Regions from separate parts of the Paracoccus broussonetiae genome, predicted to be linked through region 3. Evidence: riboswitches for the same ligand, from Rfam matches in the RefSeq annotation. Region 3 holds a riboswitch; each other region holds the start of a gene.
The links. A riboswitch is a leader RNA that binds a small molecule or an ion and turns the genes downstream of it on or off. The one in region 3 is predicted to bind cobalamin.

Region 1 (4,205 bases), on a different contig from region 3:
GTCGTCCAGCCGGGCCAGGTCGCGGTCGAAATCCCGGATTGCATCCCCGGCGGCAGGTTCGCGCCCCAGCAGTTCGCCCATGCGGCGCAGGTTGTCGCGGATCCCGGCGACGGTTTCATCAGCCGGAAAGGTTTCGACCCGAATGCCCAGCCTTTGCAGCATCGCAAGGGTGACGGGGTTGGTGTAATCGCCCGCCAGCACAAGATCGGGGCGCAGCAGATAGATCTCTTCGGCGGTGCCGCCATTGGCGGGAAAGGCCCGCGCCTGATCCGCCATCGCTGAGGTCGAGGGATCGCCCGCATGGCGCGACACCGACACAAGCTGTCCCGGTCCCGCCAGCAGCATGGCCAGCTGATCGGTGCACAGGTTCATCGACACGACCCGTTGTGGGACATCGGCCCGCGCAAGAACGGCGCAAGGCAGCGCCAGCGCCAGCGCCAGAAGCCCGGACCTTACCATCGGGCCTGCAGCCCCGCATAAAGCGTGCGACCCTGCGAGGCAAAGCCCCAGACGTCCGAATATTCGCTGTCGAAAAGGTTCACGACCCGCCCTGTCACCCGCACCCGTTCGGTCAGGTCATAGCCCGCCGACAGGTTCACAAGGTTATAGGCCGGCAGTTCGGCCGTCGCATAGTCGCCGAAGAAGCGCGTGTCGAAATTGCCCGAGACGTGGCGGAAATCGGCGGTGACCTGGCCGCGGCCTTCCAGCACAGCAAGCGTGGCGGACAGTCCGAATTCGTTGCGCGGACGCCGGATTTCGATCGAGCCGTCGGGATTCTTTGCGTCCAGATAGGTATAGCTCAGCGCAAGGTCCAGGTTCGCGGTGGGTTTGATCCGGGCGCTGGCCTCGATCCCTTGGCGCGGGCTTTCTCCCGACTGGTTCACATAGCTGGCCCGGCCATCCGGGGCGGCGCCGTAGACATAGGTGATCTCGTCCTCAAGACGCTCGTTGAAATAGGTCACGTCGATGCTGCCCAATCCATTCGGCAGTTCGGCCTCGATCCCAAGGTCGAAGCCGCGGTTCTTCTCGGGGGCGAGAAAGGGATTGCCGACGCTGTAGGCGTCATTGGCGTAAAGCTCGAAGAACGAGGGATTGACCATCCCCGCCCCGGCCGAGGCATGAAGCCGGAATGGGCGATCTGGAATCTGCCAGGACAGGCCGATGTTCCAGCTGGTGAAGTCGTCGAAGACCCTGTTGTCGTCATGACGGATCCCGGCCTGCAGATCGATGCCATTGTCAAGGAACGCCCGGTACTCGACGGCCAGCGAGGTCATCTCGCGGTCGAAATCCGGCGCGGTCGAGGCCTCGTCCTTTTGCCCCTCGGCCATGACGTTCAGAAGGTGGTGGGCTTCGTCGACGGCAAGGCCGTCCAACCCGAAACTCAGCCGGTACTTCAGCTTGCGGGTTTCGCCCCGTGTCTCGTTTTCGCCCTGCAGGCTCTGCTTGAAGATGCTGTCCTGATATTCCAGGCGCTGCGTCAGCCGTCCGTCCAGCATCGACAGTTCGGCCCAGGTCGCGCCCTGGAATTCGTCCCGGTCGCCAAACAGGCCGGGATCGTCGACGACATATTCGTCGGTGGTGGTGGCGCTGTAATTTTCGGCATCATAGTCATAGGTTTCGGTCGCCCGCCGCAGTGTGGCACCCAGCCGCAGGTCGTCGGTCGCCTGGAACCAGCCGGACAGGCCGATCGTCTTGCGGGTCAGCCCGTCCTTTTCGCCGCCATCGCCCGACTGGTCGAACCCGTGGTCGTCCTTCGCGGACAGATTCACCGCCAGCCCGCCGCGAGATCCGTTCCGGCTGGCATAGGCCGAGGCAGAGGCACCGTTTCCAACCTCGACCGCGCCGCCATAGGACAGCCCCTCGCCGCCCTTTCGGGTGATGATGTTGATCACGCCAGCCGAGGCGTTCGATCCGTAATAGACTGATTGCGGGCCGCGCAGGACCTCGATCCGCTCGACATTGGCGGTTTCCAAACCGCTCAGGATGTACTCATCCGCTCCGCCCGTGGCCTCGATCCCGTCGATCAGGATCAGGGTGTGATCTGCTTCGCCGCCGCGGATGCGGACCTGGGTATGGGTCGATCCGGTGCTTGAAACCGAGACGCCCGGCACCGCGCGCAGGGCATCCTGGATGGTGGCGATGCCCCGCGCCTCGATCTCGTCCGAGGTGATGACGGTGAACGCGCGGCCATAGGCATCCCCGGCGATCGGCGCGAAGCCGGCCGAGAGGATGACCGGGTCCAGCGTCACCACATCCTGCGCGGGGGCGACGGCGGGCAGAAGGGTGGCGGTGACGGCGGTGGAAAACAGATGGCGCAACTTCATGCCTTGGCCTTTCCTGTGCAGGCCGGGGCCTGCCGCTGCAGATTGCCCGCGACGGGAACCGGGGTCCCTGCCACAGGCCGGTGATCTTCACCTCTGCGGAATGGCCGCTTTCACGGCGCGCCCCGCGCCGGAAATGGGTGAGTGCTGCGGCAGGTCTCCTGGCTTGCGGATCGCTGCTCGGGCCGGCCTTCCCGGGTGTTTCCCAGTGGCGTCGTCGGCCTTCGCTCACCGCCTACAGTTGCGGGGGCAGCCGCGGCATGGCCTTTCGGCGCACCGCATTCCCTTTTGATCCGACGGCAGTACCGCCGGAAACCGAAGCGTTCCTGTGTTGGCGCAGGATTGCGGGCTCTGTCAAGCAGACTTGCGGCACGGCTTTGGCGGCACCGGCAGTATCGCGGGTCCGCAAACGAAAACGGCCCGGAGAGACGATCTCCGGGCCGTGGTTTCTGGACGTGGCGCCTCAGTCCAGGCTGACATTCGCGGCCTTCACGACCGGCTCCCATTTCGCCATCTCGGCCTTGACGTGCTCGGCCAGTTCCTCGGGGCTGGAGGCGACGATGCTGGCCGAGAATTCGCCCATGCGGGCCACGACCGCCGGGTCGGCCATGGCCTCCAGCGCGGCCTTGTTCAACGCGGCAATGGCTTCGGGCGGGGTTCCGGCGGGCGCGAAAAGCGCGTTCCAGCTGTAGGTTTCATATCCCGGCAGCGTTTCGGCAATGGCCGGGATATCCGGGAACGAGGGCACGCGTTCCTTGGTCGTCACACCCAGCGCTCGCAGCTTGCCACTGGTGATATGGCCCGAGGAAGACGGCAGATTGTCGAAGATGATCGGCACCTGGTTGCCCAGAACATCAGTCAGCGCCGGACCCGAGCCCTTATAGGGGATATGCGTGATATCGACGCCAGCCATCGACTTGAACAACTCGCCCGACAGGTGCAGCGGTGTCCCGTTCCCCGACGAGGCATAGGCCAGCGGGTCTTTCTTCGCGAGGTCGATCAGCTCCTGCACAGTCTTGACCGGCAATTCCGGGTTCACCGCCAGCACGTTCGGGACCAGCACCAGAAGCGAGATCGGCGCGAAATCCGTGACCGGGTCATAGGGCTTCTGCTTCAGGATCAGCGGGTTCAGCGCATGGGTCGCGACCGTGCCCATCAGGATCGTGTAGCCGTCGGGATCGGCCTTGGCGACCTGCTGCGCGCCCAGACTGCCGCCTGCGCCGCCCACGTTCTGGACCACCACCTGCTGGCCAAGGGCCTGCCCCATCCGGTCGGCGACGATGCGCCCGACCACGTCGGTCGAGCCGCCGGCCGCGAAGGGGATCACCAGCGTGATCGGGCGGTCAGGGAACGCGGCGGCCGCGGCCCCGGCCAACCCTGCGGCCATTGCGGCGCCCAGAAGAAGGCGCCGGGTGATTTTCAGCATCATGTTTCTCCTCCCATTCTATCGCGACCTCAGGCGTCGCTTTCGGTAAAGACCTCGTCCCGGCGCTTGCGGATCTGGGGCAGGAAGACCAGCACCAGGATCGCGGCGGCCATCAGAAGCAGCGTGGCGCTGATCGGACGGGTGATGAAGGTGGTCGGATCGCCCCGTGACAGGATCATGGCCCGGCGCAGGTTCTCTTCCAGCAGGGGGCCAAGGACGAAGCCCAGAAGCAGCGGTGCGGGTTCGCAGCGAAGCTTGGTCATCGCGTAGCCGAGCAGCCCGAAGAACGCGACGGCGTAAAGGTCATAGGTGTTCGAGGCGACCGAATAGACCCCGATCGAACACATCGCCATGATGATCGGGAACAGCACGTAATAGGGCACGGTCAGCAGTTTGACCCACAGCCCGATCAGCGGCAGGTTCAGGACGACCAGCATCAGGTTCCCGATCCACATGCT
Region 2 (4,205 bases), on a different contig from region 3:
CCGGGCAAGATCCTGAAGACTGGCGATGCCATAGGGCCAATACCCCTCGCCCCCGATCAGGCGGACCAGAACGGCGCGTGCGCCGGACAGAACCGTCTCGCAATACTGGTCGACCGACAGGGGATGGCGCAGGGCCGAAAGATTGCACAGCCGAAGCGATGGCAGCCCGCCCCGATGCCAGCCTGCCGCGAAAGCACCAAGGTCGCTGTCCGAAAAGGACAGCACGACCATGTCGGCCGAGGTCTGGCCGGGGTCCGTCGGAACCTCGGTCTCCTCAAGCCCACGGCTTTCGCGGAAGACGACATGCATGGGTCAGGCCGTCAGGATGTGCCGGATCGCGGCTTCGTCGATGTCGTCATGTTCGGCAATGACGACAAGGCGCGACTGGCGCGGGCTGTCGCCCCAGGGGCGGTCGAACTGGTGGCGGACCCGCGCACCCACGGCCTGCACCAGCAGGCGCATGGGTTTGCCCGCGACGGCGACATGGCCCTTGACCCGCAGGATGTTCCGTTCACGCGCCAGCCGGGCGATCCGATCCGACAGGTCGGCGGGATCGGCGATCTCGGGCAGGTCGATCACGACGGAGTCGAAATCGTCATGCTCGTGGTCATCCGCGCCGTCATGGTGGCTGGGGCGGGCATCCAGGTCATCTTCGGCAGCGGCGTTCAGGCCCAGGATCACGCGCGGATCGATCACACCCTCGGACAAGGGCAGAATCGGCAGCTTGCGCGGCGCCTCGGCCTCGACCACGGCGCGGGCGGCGGTAAGGCCGGCCTCTCCCGCCAGATCGGCCTTGGTCAGCAGGACAAGATCGGCGCAGGCGATCTGGTCCTCGAATACCTCGGACAGCGGCGTTTCGTGGTCCAGGCTTTCATCCGCCGCGCGCTGGGCCTGCACTGCGTCCTCGTCCGGGGCAAAGCGGCCCGCGGCCACCGCCTCGGCATCGGCCAGGGCGATGACGCCGTCGACGGTGATGCGCGAACGGATGGCGGGCCAGTCGAAGGCCTTCAGCAAGGGCTTGGGCAGCGCCAGACCCGAGGTCTCGATCAGGATGTGGTCCGGCTTCCGGGGCAGGGCCATCAGCGCTTCCAGCGTCGGGATGAAGTCGTCGGCGACGGTGCAGCAGATGCAGCCATTCGACAGCTCGACGATGTTCTCGGCCGGGCAGCTTTCATCCGCGCAGGATTTCAGGATGTCGCCGTCGACGCCCACGGTGCCGAATTCGTTGACCAGAACGGCAAGCCGCTTGCCCTGCGGGTTCTGCATCAGGTGCCGGATCAGCGTGGTCTTGCCCGCGCCAAGGAAGCCTGTGATCACGGTGACGGGGGTCTTGGTCAGGTCGGTCATCTTTCACCCAATCGGAGGAATGCGCGCGATACTGCGCTTGCGGAAAATCGCGACGCGGTCGCGCCATGGCACGATGCCGTCGGTGCTGGCGGCATAGGCGGCCGCGCCCTGAAGGATCTCGGGCACGTCCGCGATCTCCATCCGGCCATAGACATAGCTCCACCGGCCCGGCCCGCTGAGCGCGATGGCCGAGCCGCTGTTGCAGGCCGAGAGGCATTCGACGGGAATGATGCGGACGCCCGGGGGCGGGGCCACGCCGTCCAGCGCCGCATGCAGCCTTGCGCCCGCGACGGGCTGGCCATCCAGCACCGGCTGGCCGGCGCGGCAGGTGGTGCAGACAAGCAGTGAAACGTCCATGCGCCCTTCATTTCCATGTGGCGGGCGCGGTGCGGGTATGCGGGCACGGGATTCGTGCCACGAACCCAAGCAGGAACACCCCGTCCGCCGGTCAAACAAGGCGCAGGCAGGTCTCCCGGCTTGCGGATTCAGGCTTTCGCCAACGGTCGGCCCACCTTCCCGGCCGAAGCCAGTGGCATAGGGCGACCTTTCCGGTCACGGTCGCGGGGGCGGCTGCTTTCCAGGCCAAGGCCTGTCGCATTCCCTCTTAGCCTGCCATAAGGCAGGACCAGCGCAGGCAAAGAAGTGCGCCGGGCGCCCGCACTTGTCAAGCAAGGGAGTCGCGATGTCAGCCGAAGGGAATACCCGCCATTCCGAGAAGATGGCCCAGATCAAGGCCGCCCGAGACCGGATGATGCAGGACAAGACCGGCGAAAAGGGGCTGGTCATCGTCCATACCGGCAAGGGCAAGGGCAAGTCGTCCTCGGGTTTCGGGATGATTCTGCGCTGCATCGCCCATGACATGCCCTGCGCGGTCGTGCAGTTCATCAAGGGTGCATGGGACACGGGCGAGCGGCGGTTGCTGACCGGGCATTTCGGCGATCTGTGCCAGTTTCACGCGATGGGCGAGGGCTTCACCTGGGAAACCCAGGACCGGGACCGCGACATTGCTGCGGCGCGCGCGGGCTGGGACAAGGCGCAAGAGCTGATCCGCGACCCTCGCATCCGCATGGTCCTGCTGGACGAGATCAACATCGCGCTCCGCTATGGCTATCTGCAGGTGGGGGAGGTGCTGGATTTCCTGCAACGTGAGAAGCCGCCGATGACCCATGTCGTGCTGACCGGGCGCAATGCCGATCCGGCCCTGATCGAGGCCGCCGATCTCGTGACCGAGATGGAGGCGGTGAAGCATCCCTTCCGCGCGGGCATCAAGGCGCAGCCGGGGGTCGAGTTCTAGGTCAGCTCACCGCTCGGCGGGCGGCCAGTCTATATCGACCCAGACCAGCCGATGGCTGGAGGCCGCCAGCGCCACCTGCGCCAGTTCGCCCGTCGGGGGCCAGAATACGCCCGAGCCAAGCACCTTCAGGCCCTTTTGCGGCAGGACGTAATCGACGCGCAGGTTTCCGGGCGGCTTGTCGTCGGGCCAGTCGCCGGTATCCAGCGCCGGGTCGCCCTTTTGAGCCGCGTTCACGCCCGCGCTGCCGGCAGCCCTGCCCCCTTCGCTTGCGGGCAGGGAATCGGTCACGCGCGCCATCATCCGGGCCAACGCATCGGGGCGCCCCTCGCTGTCGGCAGCGTCGATGTTCAGCTTGCCCGCCAGCACGAAGGGCGCGCCGGGCAGCCGGTCCAGCCAGAAGGCCAACTCGTCATGGTTGCGCCTGCCGTTGCGATCCTCGGGCCCGTCGAAAACCGGGGGCGAGGCCGCCATTGCCAGCAGGTGCAGCGGCTTTCCCGCGACGGTCAGCGTCGCGTCCCAATGTGCGGCCGAGGACAGGCGCTGCACGGCCGCCACCTCGGGCGCGGCCGGGGGCATCAGATTGCCGGGCAGATCGCGCCACAGGAACGCCGAGTGGTCAAGGACCGGGCCGATCGGGTGACGCGACAGGATCGCCATGCCGCCCTGCCCGGAAAAGCGGCCAAAGCCCTGCCGGTCATTGGCGGTCCCGGCCCTGCCGTTTCCGTCCAGATCCAGCCCGCTGGGCATGCCCGCGTTGGGGCGGGCCGAGAAACTGTGCGGATAATCCGCGCCAGCCGCCGACAACCGGGCGCGGAAGGCGGCCAAGGCCAGCCCGTCCAGATCCCAGTCGAAACCGGTCAGCAGCAGGATATCGGGTCGGGTTTCGGCGATCACCCGGACGACCGCGTCGATCTGGGCGTCCTTGCGGCCAAGATCGCGCAAAAGAAGCCCTGGCCCGTCTCGCGACAGGTCGGGGCTGAACGTGGCGATCCGCAGGGGCGCGGCCGCGGTGGCGGAACCCAGGGCGGCAAGAAGGACCGCCCCGGCAAGCGCCCTTAGACCCAAGGGAGGCTCTGGGCCATCTGGGTCTCGAAGCTGTCGATCGAGCCGGATTTCTCCATCGTCAGGCCGATGTCATCCAGCCCTTCCAGCATGCAATGCTTGCGGAAGGCGTCGACCTCGAACGCGAAGCTTTGCCCGTCCGAGGTGGTGACGACCTGATTTTCCAGATCGACGGTCATGCGGGCATTCGCCCCCTTGCGGGCGTCTTCCATCAGCACGTCGACGACTTCCTTGGGCATGACGATCGGAAGGATGCCGTTCTTGAAGCAGTTGTTGAAGAAGATGTCCGCGAAGCTGGTCGAGATGACGCAGCGGATGCCGAAATCCATCAGCGCCCAGGGCGCATGTTCGCGCGACGACCCGCAGCCGAAATTGTCGCCCGCGACGATGATCTGCGACTGCCGATAAGCGGGCTGGTTCAGGACGAAATCCGGAACCTCGTTGCCTTCGGAATCATAGCGCATCTCGTCGAACAGGTTCTTGCCCAGTCCCGAACGATGGA
Region 3 (4,205 bases):
GGCCTGATCGCCCAGATCGCCCGGATGCAGGGTGATGCCGTCACCGGCCGGAATTCGGGCAAGCAGGTCGGGGTCGCTGTCCACCATGCGCCAGTGCGCGCCGCCCGGCAAAAGCCCCGACATGGCGCGCATCGTCGCCCCTGTGCCGCAGCCAAGATCCACGATCAGCGGGCATGGCCCGGCGGCAGTGGCGGCCTTTTGCAGCAGCGCGCCGTCGCGGGCCTGTCGGTCGGCCGGTTCGCGCAGGTCAAGCCATGTCGCGGGAAATGCCATGTCAGATCGCACCCTCATACCAGGCCGAGGCGAGATGGCTTTCCTGCAGCGTCACCCGCAGGCGCGCGATGCGACCTTGATCACCCAGCTCTCCGGCCCGGACAGAGGCCGCAATCCTGTCGAAGACGATCTGGCATAGGAACTCGGTCGTGGTGAATTTCCCCTGAAATTCCGGTACTTCGTCAAGGTTCTTGTAGCGCAGCGAGGCCAGCGCCGCGGCCAGCGCCTGACTGGCAAGGCCGATATCGACCACGACCCCGGTTTCGTCCAGCGTCTCGGCGCAGAAGGCCACGTCGACGGTATAGGTCGCTCCATGCATCGCCTGCGCCGGACCGAAGGCCGGGTGAGGCAGCGAATGGGCGATCATGATGTGGTCGCGGACTTCGACGGCGAACATGCGGCTCCTTTCCCGGTCAGTACCGGATGCGATGGCAAAGCGTGTCGGGATCGGCGAGGATGGCCGGAAAGGCCTGCGGCATCTGCCGAAAAGGGGTCTCGCCCGAAATCAGCAGATCAAGCCGGGGATCGTCCAGCAGCGCGATGGCCTTGGCCAGCCGACGGCCGTGGCTCCAGCGCGGGGCGCGGGCCGGGGGCAGGCCGCCGACCTGCGAGCTGACAAGGCGCAGCCGACGGCTGTGGAATGTCGCGCCCAGCGGCAGGGCAACCGGCCGGTCGCCGTGCCAACTTGCCTCGACCACGGTGGCATCCATGCCCGCCACGGCCAGCGCCCCCGCCAGTCCTTCGGCCGAGGCGCTGCAATTGATCGCGACATCCTGGTCCTGAGGCGCATTGCTGGGTGCGCAAAAGGTGCAACCCAGGGCCTCGGCCAAGGGACGCCGTGCGGACAGGGGGTCGATCATCACGACCTCTGCCCCCGGGAGCCGGGTGGCGAGTGCGCCGACCAACAGCCCGACAAGGCCCGCGCCGAAAATTGCAATCCTGTCCCCCGCCGCAGCCCCGCTGTCCCACAACACGTTCAGTGCGGTTTCCATGTTCGCTGCCAGCACCGCGCGGCCCGGCGGCACGGCATCCGGCAGGGGAAGAAGCTGCGCTTCGGGCAGACGAAACCGGTCCTGATGGGGAAAAAGCGCGAACACAGAACGCCCCGCCATAGCGCCCTCGGTCGCTTGCCCGACGGCGGCATAGCCGTATTTCACAGGAAAGGGGAAATCGCCTTCCTGAAATGGCGCGCGCATCCGCAAGGCCTCGTCGGGGGGCACCCGACCCTGAGAGATCAGCCGCTCGGTCCCGCGACTGATGCCGGAAAACTCGGTCTCGACAAGAACGCCGTGTCCCAGGGCGGCGGGCTGGATCCGGGCTTCACCCGGCGCGCTCCACCATAGGGCCAAGGCCGTCATCCCCGCGGGACCTGCGATGCGAAAGGCGGGAAGAAGCGGCGGGAAGGGGACATGTCATCCGGACCGGAATGGAGATTGGCCCCATAAAACGTCGGTTTGGCCCGATTTGTTCCCCCGAATCGGGCAGGACATCCGGTTTGCGGTTGACCCGGCCAAATCATGCCGGAATGTTGGCCGGGCACGAGGTGTCGACCGCAACACGGACGACATGGGAACAGGACGGGATATCCCGAATCCAACCGCCCCCGCGACTGTGAGCGGCGAGCCGAACCTGAACTGCCACTGTGACCTGCGGTCATGGGAAGGCGAGGCAAGGCTGCGACCCGCGAGTCAGGAGACCGACCTCGCGCCACATCGCAACCGCCGTCGGGGATGACGGTAAGGAGAAACGACCATGCATATCGAACCGGGCCTCGTCTCAGGGGCCAAGATCGTCCTGAGCTACGCCACAGCCGCAGCGGCTGGCGCCTATACGCTGAAACTGGCCGCCGCATCGCTGCGGGCCGAGGGGGCAGCCTCGCTTGCGCTGCGCTCAGCGCTGGCCACCGCCGCCGTCTTCGTCTTTTTCGAGGTGCTGCCGCATCACCCGGTCGGAGTGTCCGAGGTGCACCTGATCCTTGGATCGACGATCTTCCTGCTGTTCGGCGCGGCGCCCGCAGCCATCGGGCTGGCGCTGGGGCTGCTGATCCAGGGGATGTTCTTCGCCCCCTTCGACCTGCCGCAATACGGGATGAACGTGACAACGCTGCTGTTCCCGCTGTTCGCGGTGCGGGCGCTGGCCGCGCGCATCGTCGCGCCGGGAACGGCCTATGTCGATCTGAAGTATCGGCAGGCCCTGGCGCTATCCACTGCCTATCAGGGGGGTGTCGTGCTGTGGGTCGCCTTCTGGGCCGTCTATGGCGCAGGGGCGGGGGCCGGGAACCTGGCGGCGATCGCCAGCTTTGGCGCGGCCTATATGTTGGTGGTCGTGGTCGAGCCGCTGGCCGATCTTGCTGTGCTGGCTGTCGCCAAGGCGCTGAAGGGGCCAGCAGGGATCGCACGGGGCGCGGGCCCTGCGCTGTTCGTCACCCCAAGGCTGCACAATCCCGCGTGATCGACGGGCAAAGGGCGGGGCGGTTCAGCCCTGCCCACGCGCCAGCCGAAGCTGTTCGCGGTATCGGGTCTGGCTGTTCTTCAGATGGGTCCGCATGGCGCGGCGTGCCTCGTCCGGGTCGGCATTCTGGATGGCCGACAGGATCGCACCGTGTTCCTGCTCCAGCACGCGCGTGTAATCCGGCGGGGTCGAGATGTCGCCATCGCGGTGCAGCATCCGGCGCGGGATCATGGCGATGCCGATCAGGCTGAGCATCTCGCTGAATCGGGGATTGTTGGCCGCCTGTGCGATCGCCAGGTGAAAGGCGAAATCGGCATCGGCGGTAGGCTTGTCTTCGCGGGCAAGCGTGGTCAGGCGCTGGAACGCCTCGATGATGTCTTCCTCTTGCGCAGGAGAGCGGCGCTGCGCGGCAAGAGCGGCCGCGTCGCCTTCCAGCGCGGTGCGCAGTTCCAGGATCTCGATGATCGACGAGACGCGGTCGGTATCGATGTCGCGGAACTGGGGCGTGGTTTCCGCCGCGGCCAAGACAAAGACGCCCGCGCCCTGCTTCGGCTCGACAATGCCATCGGCCCGCAGGGCGGCGACGGCTTCACGGATGACCGTGCGGCTGACGCCGAAATCCTGCGTCAGCCGGGATTCCGAAGGCAGGCGGTCGCCCGCCTTGTAAACGCCCGACTGGATCTGGCGGCGCAATTCGTCGCGCACCGTGACCACCAGCGTTGCGCCGGGGGACGTGACGCCGTCTTCGGTTTTCATCCTTGGGCCCATTCCTTGTCCACCATGTCTGGCACCGGATAATCCCCCGCCGCCCCCGATTGAAGCCCCGAGGGACCGGGTCAGGCGCGCGGTTCGCCTTCCTTGTAGATCGGGAACTGCGTGAAGACGCCGCCCTGATATTTCATCAGCGGCGCATCGGCCGGCGGGCGTGGCGTGCTGGCGTCGATGCGGTCGCGGTATGCCTCGGCATTGTCCTTGGGGGTCCAGCCCAGCCAGTCCAGGTGGCTGTTGTCCCACCAGCTTGCGTCATTGGCCGAGGCGCCCCAGATCACCGGGCATCCGAGGCTGGGCACGGTAAAGACCGCGCGGATCAGCGACAGGAAATCCCCGCGCGAGAACCAGCTGGCCAGCATTCGGTGGTTTTCAGGCTCGGCCGTGCAGGATCCGATCCTGACCAGCGCGGTTTCCTGGCCGAACTTCTCGAAATACATGCGGGCGATCGCCTCTCCGAAGACCTTGGAGACGCCGTAAAGCCCGTCCGGTCGGAAGGGGACATCCGCGGTCAGCCGTTCCGTCTGCGGATAGAAGCCGATGGTGTGGTTCGAGCTGGCGAACAGGATGCGCGGCTGACCATGCGCGCGGGCAGCTTCGTAAAGGTTGTAAAGCCCGATGATGTTGGCCTGAAGGATCGGGGCAAAGGGCGTCTCGACCGAGATCCCGCCCAGATGCAGGATCGCGTCGCAATCCTTGACCAGTGCATCGAC
Region 4 (4,205 bases), 150 kb from region 3:
ATCACCACGGTCAGGGGCAGATCTTGGACCAACCGCAGCAGCGCAAGCTGATGGTGGATATCCAGATGGTTCGTCGGCTCGTCCAGAAGCAGGATGCGGGGCCGTTGCGCTAGCGCGCGCGCGATTTGCAGGCGCTGTCGCTCGCCGCCCGAAAGCGTGGCCCAAGCCCGGGCGGCCATGCTCTTCATGCCGACCGCCTGCAGCGCGTTGTCCACGATGGCAGCGTCGGCAGGGCCAAAGGGGGCCAGGGCCGAAAGCCAGGGCGTGCGCCCAAGCTCGACAACCTGACGGGCGGTCAGTGCCTCACCTGTCTCGGCCTGCTGCTCGACCATGGCAAGGCGGCGTGCGATTTCGCGTCGGGGCAACTTGCTCACGGGCTCGCCCCCCAATTCGACGATCCCCCTGGCGCGGCGGTCGAGCCCAGCGAGGAGACGCAGGAGCGTCGATTTTCCCGACCCGTTCGGGCCGATCAGGCCAAACGTCTCGCCCGCTGCGACCTGCAGATCGACGCCGTCGACGATGTTGCGGCCTTGCGCGTGCAGCGAGAGGTCGGTTGCACTGATCCTCATGCGCGACTCCGGTTGCGGATCAGGATCAGCGCGAATGCCGGTGCGCCGACCAGCGCGGTGACGACGCCGATGGGGACGACTTGACCGGGGATCAGCACGCGCGAGACCACATCCGCCGCGATCATGAAGACCGCTCCCGCCAGCGCCGAGGCCGGGACCAGCGCGCCATGCCGAGCCCCCACCAGAATGCGCATGGCATGAGGCACGACCAGTCCGACAAAGCCGATGGCCCCGACAAGGCTGACCATCACCGCGGTCATGAGCGTCACCGCCCCCAGCAGGACGACCATCACCCGTCGCACCGCGATCCCCAGCGAGGCAGCCGCACTCGCGCCGAAGCTGAAGGCGTCAAGCGCCCGGATATGCACCGCGCATGCCAGCAGCCCCGCCAGCGCCACCGGCACCGCCAGCGCCACATCCGGCCAGCGCACGCCCGAGAGATTGCCGAGCAGCCAGAACATGATGCCGCGCGCCTGCTCGGCATTGGCGGATTTGGCAATGAAGAAGCTGGTCAGCGCGTTGAAAAGCTGCGAGCCCGCAATCCCGGCAAGGACCAGCTGCGCCGATCCACCCCCCGCTGCGCGCGCGAGCGCCGCGACGATGCCGAAGGCGAGCGCGGCCCCCGCAAAGGCCCCGGCCGAGATGCCGATGGCCCCCGCGCCGACGCCCATGATCGTGACCGCGACCGCACCGGTCGAGGCCCCGGCCGAGACGCCGAGCAGATAGGGATCGGCAAGGGCATTGCGCACCAGCGTCTGCAGGACCAGCCCCGACAGCGCGAGCCCCGCGCCACAGGCCGCCGCGACCAGCGTGCGCGGCAGGCGGTAATTCCAGATGATGCCTGCGTCGATCGGATCGACGCCCGATGCTGCACCCCAAAGCTTCTGTGCGAGCACCGTCGCCACCTGCGACGGCGGCAGCGGCGTCTCGCCCAGAACCACGCCCACCAGAACGGCAAGGACAAGCACCGCCAGCCCCAGCGTCAGACGTAGGATCAGCCGCGACCGCCAAGCGGCGGCACAGGGGATGGCGGCCTCGGTCATTTCAGGCCGAACTTCGGCAGCGCCCCGGCCAGGGTCTCAAGCGCGTCGATATTGCGGATCGAGGGGTCCATCGCATGCGCGTCCAGCACGATGATGCGGTCATTCTTCACCGCATCCATCTGGCTGGTCACCGGATCGGATTTCAGGAAGCCGATCTTCTTTTCATAATCATCGGCCTCGAAACGGCGGCGGTCCATCTTCGCCACGACGATGACCGAGGGGTTGGCTCGCGCGATGGTCTCCCAGCTGACGACCGGCCATTCCTCGTCGCTATCGACGACGTTCTTCAGGCCAAGCGCATTCATCATGTAGGCTGGCGGACCCTTGCGACCGGCGACATAGGGGTCGATGTCCATCTCGGCCGAGGAGAACCAGAACACCGCCGAGGCATCCTTCAGCCCCAGCGCCTTGGCCTTGTCGATCGCGGCGGCCTCGCGCGACTTCAGATCGGTGATCAGCGCCTCGCCCTTGTCGGCCACATCGAAAATCTGCCCCAGGTCCGAGACACCGCGATAGATGCTCTCCATCGCATACATGTCGCTGCGCGTGCCGTCCGAGCCCTTGCTATTGTCCTTTCCGGTGCAATCCGAGGGCAGGATATAGGTCGGAATCCCGAGGTCCGAGAACTGCTCGCGGGTGGCGACGATGCCTTGCGGGCCGACATGCCATTCATATTGCACGGTCACGATGCCGGGACGCTTGGCGACGACGCTTTCGAAGCTCGGGTCATTGTCGGCCAGACGCTCGATCCCGGCGTTCGTTTCGCTGAACTCGGGCAAAATTTCCGTGAACCAGACCGAGGTGCCGGCGACCTTGTCGGCCAGACCCAGCGAATAAAGGATCTCGGTCGCGGCCTGACCCACGGTCACCGCGCTTTCCGGCGCCTCGTCGAAGGACAGACCGATGCCGCAATTCGATAGCTTCAACGGATATGAAGTTTCTGCCGCGGCGGGCAGCATGGCGGCGCCAGCGAGAAGAAGTCCGGTCAGGGTAGATTTCAGGAACATCTCAAGTCTCCGGTCTGGTTGCAGGCGAAGGGCTTGGGGAATGGCCATGGCAAAGCCGCGTCCGGATACGGAACGCAGCAACGAAGGACCGGACCGACAGTTCGGCAGGCATGAAGCATCTGGCACCTCCCCGGACACCCCGCCCGGATCGTTAGAGTTTCATCCGTCGGCAGGTCTCCTGACTGGCGGGTCATCGCGGGATGCGGCCTTCCCATGGCCCGTGGGCCACAGTGGCGTATTCGCATCCTGCTCGCCGCCTACAGTTGCGGGGGCAGTTCCGTTTCGAGGCGATTGCCCCAACGGATTCCCTTTCAATTCCTTTCGGAAACCGACGCGATCCTGTTAGCCAGAGAGCCGAAAGCACGCAAGTGACAATGTCTACGCCTCGCGCACGTCGCCTCAGCGTCAGGCACGTCGATTTTGCGGATGCGAAAGTGCAGACATACGATGCCGCAAGATTCGACCGTCTTATCCAGTCCGCGCAAGGAGAGCACATTGAATTCGTGATCTTCGATCAGACTGAGCTCTTCCTATCCCTATTCCGGACCAGTCGACCTCACCCGGCATCGCGCACAGAGCGGGGCCGAGGCTCCGGGTTCTTGAACCTGCCTGTCTCGGACGCATGTTCGCTTGACGGGGTCGAAACTAAGTCGATTTGGCTGGAACTTGCGCAGAGCTTCACACCTGCTGAAAACCGGACCTCGTCCGACCGGCGATATTGGGCTGCCTTCAAATGGCTCGGCGTTCCGCCGCTCTCTGGCACACCGGCGCAAGTCCACGATTGGGGCGGTCAACTCCACATGCTATCGGCCGACGGCGCAGCGCTCGGCACGTTGCAGACCGCTCTTAATCCCAATCGTCTTGGCTTGATGATGGCGACCGTAGCCACTGGCCCCGGCAGGATAGACATCGTCTATTTGGGGACAGCAGACATCTCCTAACCAAACGCGATAGCTCACACCGAAGTTGATCGTAAGGTGCGCCCAGCTGCATACAATTGGAAAGCAGATATAAATCGCGTCAGCCCTACTTATAGCGAATGACCGCAATGGGGCTAAAGCGGACATTCGAACAACCAGTTGCCGCTACACCTCAAGTCCGCTCCAGGGCCGGCTGAGGACGCTCAGGTCGAACAGCGAAAATAGTCCGCACAGGCGCGGGTCTTCTCCCAGATGAGAAGGCACGTGAATCAGTATGACGGTGAGCGGAGGCAGCCTCGGCCTCGAGGCTGGTAATGTGTGGCGAGCCATGCCTATGATCACAAATCGGTAAGTTTTCGTTCTCAATGAAGAACTTCGACATGAACGACGCCGGGCGCGATCAAAGATCCATACCGCTCATCGAGCGATGCCTGTCTGTTGACCTGGAAGTCGATCCGACCCGCGCGCTGACATTTGCATTTGCCGCGGTGCGTCACTCGGACGATCAGAAAATCCTGTTCAAGAAAGGTGACCGGGAAGCGGCGCTAGATCGGTTTGAATTTCTGGCAACCGAAGCGGACTTTCTGCTTGGCCACAACATCATCCGCCACGATCTGCCGCATCTGGTAGCGATGCGCCCGCGCTTGGCCAAACTGGCACAAAGGC

Region 1: linked by a shared signal. The riboswitch ahead of RM190_RS17060 (TonB-dependent receptor plug domain-containing protein) and the one ahead of RM190_RS17245 (energy-coupling factor ABC transporter permease) in region 3 are both predicted to bind cobalamin.
Region 2: linked by a shared signal. The riboswitch ahead of RM190_RS02140 (DUF1636 domain-containing protein) and the one ahead of RM190_RS17245 (energy-coupling factor ABC transporter permease) in region 3 are both predicted to bind cobalamin.
Region 4: linked by a shared signal. The riboswitch ahead of RM190_RS17985 (ABC transporter substrate-binding protein) and the one ahead of RM190_RS17245 (energy-coupling factor ABC transporter permease) in region 3 are both predicted to bind cobalamin.

The regions. Positions count from the first base shown of each region.
Region 1 is NZ_JAVRQI010000013.1:154,011-158,215, reverse strand. Features, by position in the region: gene RM190_RS17065 (ABC transporter substrate-binding protein) at 1-459, opposite strand, end outside; gene RM190_RS17060 (TonB-dependent receptor plug domain-containing protein) at 453-2,324, opposite strand; cobalamin riboswitch at 2,456-2,656, opposite strand; gene RM190_RS17055 (Bug family tripartite tricarboxylate transporter substrate binding protein) at 2,785-3,747, opposite strand; gene RM190_RS17050 (tripartite tricarboxylate transporter permease) at 3,777-4,205, opposite strand, start outside.
Region 2 is NZ_JAVRQI010000001.1:414,869-419,073, reverse strand. Features, by position in the region: gene cobN (cobaltochelatase subunit CobN) at 1-309, opposite strand, end outside; gene cobW (cobalamin biosynthesis protein CobW) at 313-1,347, opposite strand; gene RM190_RS02140 (DUF1636 domain-containing protein) at 1,351-1,704, opposite strand; cobalamin riboswitch at 1,793-1,992, opposite strand; gene cobO (cob(I)yrinic acid a,c-diamide adenosyltransferase) at 2,030-2,641, shown strand; gene RM190_RS02130 (endonuclease/exonuclease/phosphatase family protein) at 2,648-3,706, opposite strand; gene leuD (3-isopropylmalate dehydratase small subunit) at 3,697-4,205, opposite strand, start outside.
Region 3 is NZ_JAVRQI010000014.1:14,003-18,207, forward strand. Features, by position in the region: gene RM190_RS17230 (class I SAM-dependent methyltransferase) at 1-273, opposite strand, end outside; gene RM190_RS17235 (6-pyruvoyl trahydropterin synthase family protein) at 275-670, opposite strand; gene RM190_RS17240 (zinc-dependent alcohol dehydrogenase) at 687-1,631, opposite strand; cobalamin riboswitch at 1,798-1,992, shown strand; gene RM190_RS17245 (energy-coupling factor ABC transporter permease) at 2,026-2,724, shown strand; gene RM190_RS17250 (FadR/GntR family transcriptional regulator) at 2,749-3,480, opposite strand; gene RM190_RS17255 (NAD-dependent epimerase/dehydratase family protein) at 3,561-4,205, opposite strand, start outside.
Region 4 is NZ_JAVRQI010000014.1:164,668-168,872, reverse strand. Features, by position in the region: gene RM190_RS17995 (ABC transporter ATP-binding protein) at 1-569, opposite strand, end outside; gene RM190_RS17990 (FecCD family ABC transporter permease) at 566-1,612, opposite strand; gene RM190_RS17985 (ABC transporter substrate-binding protein) at 1,609-2,619, opposite strand; cobalamin riboswitch at 2,771-2,967, opposite strand; gene RM190_RS17980 (hypothetical protein) at 3,219-3,560, shown strand; gene RM190_RS17975 (RecQ family ATP-dependent DNA helicase) at 3,905-4,205, shown strand, end outside.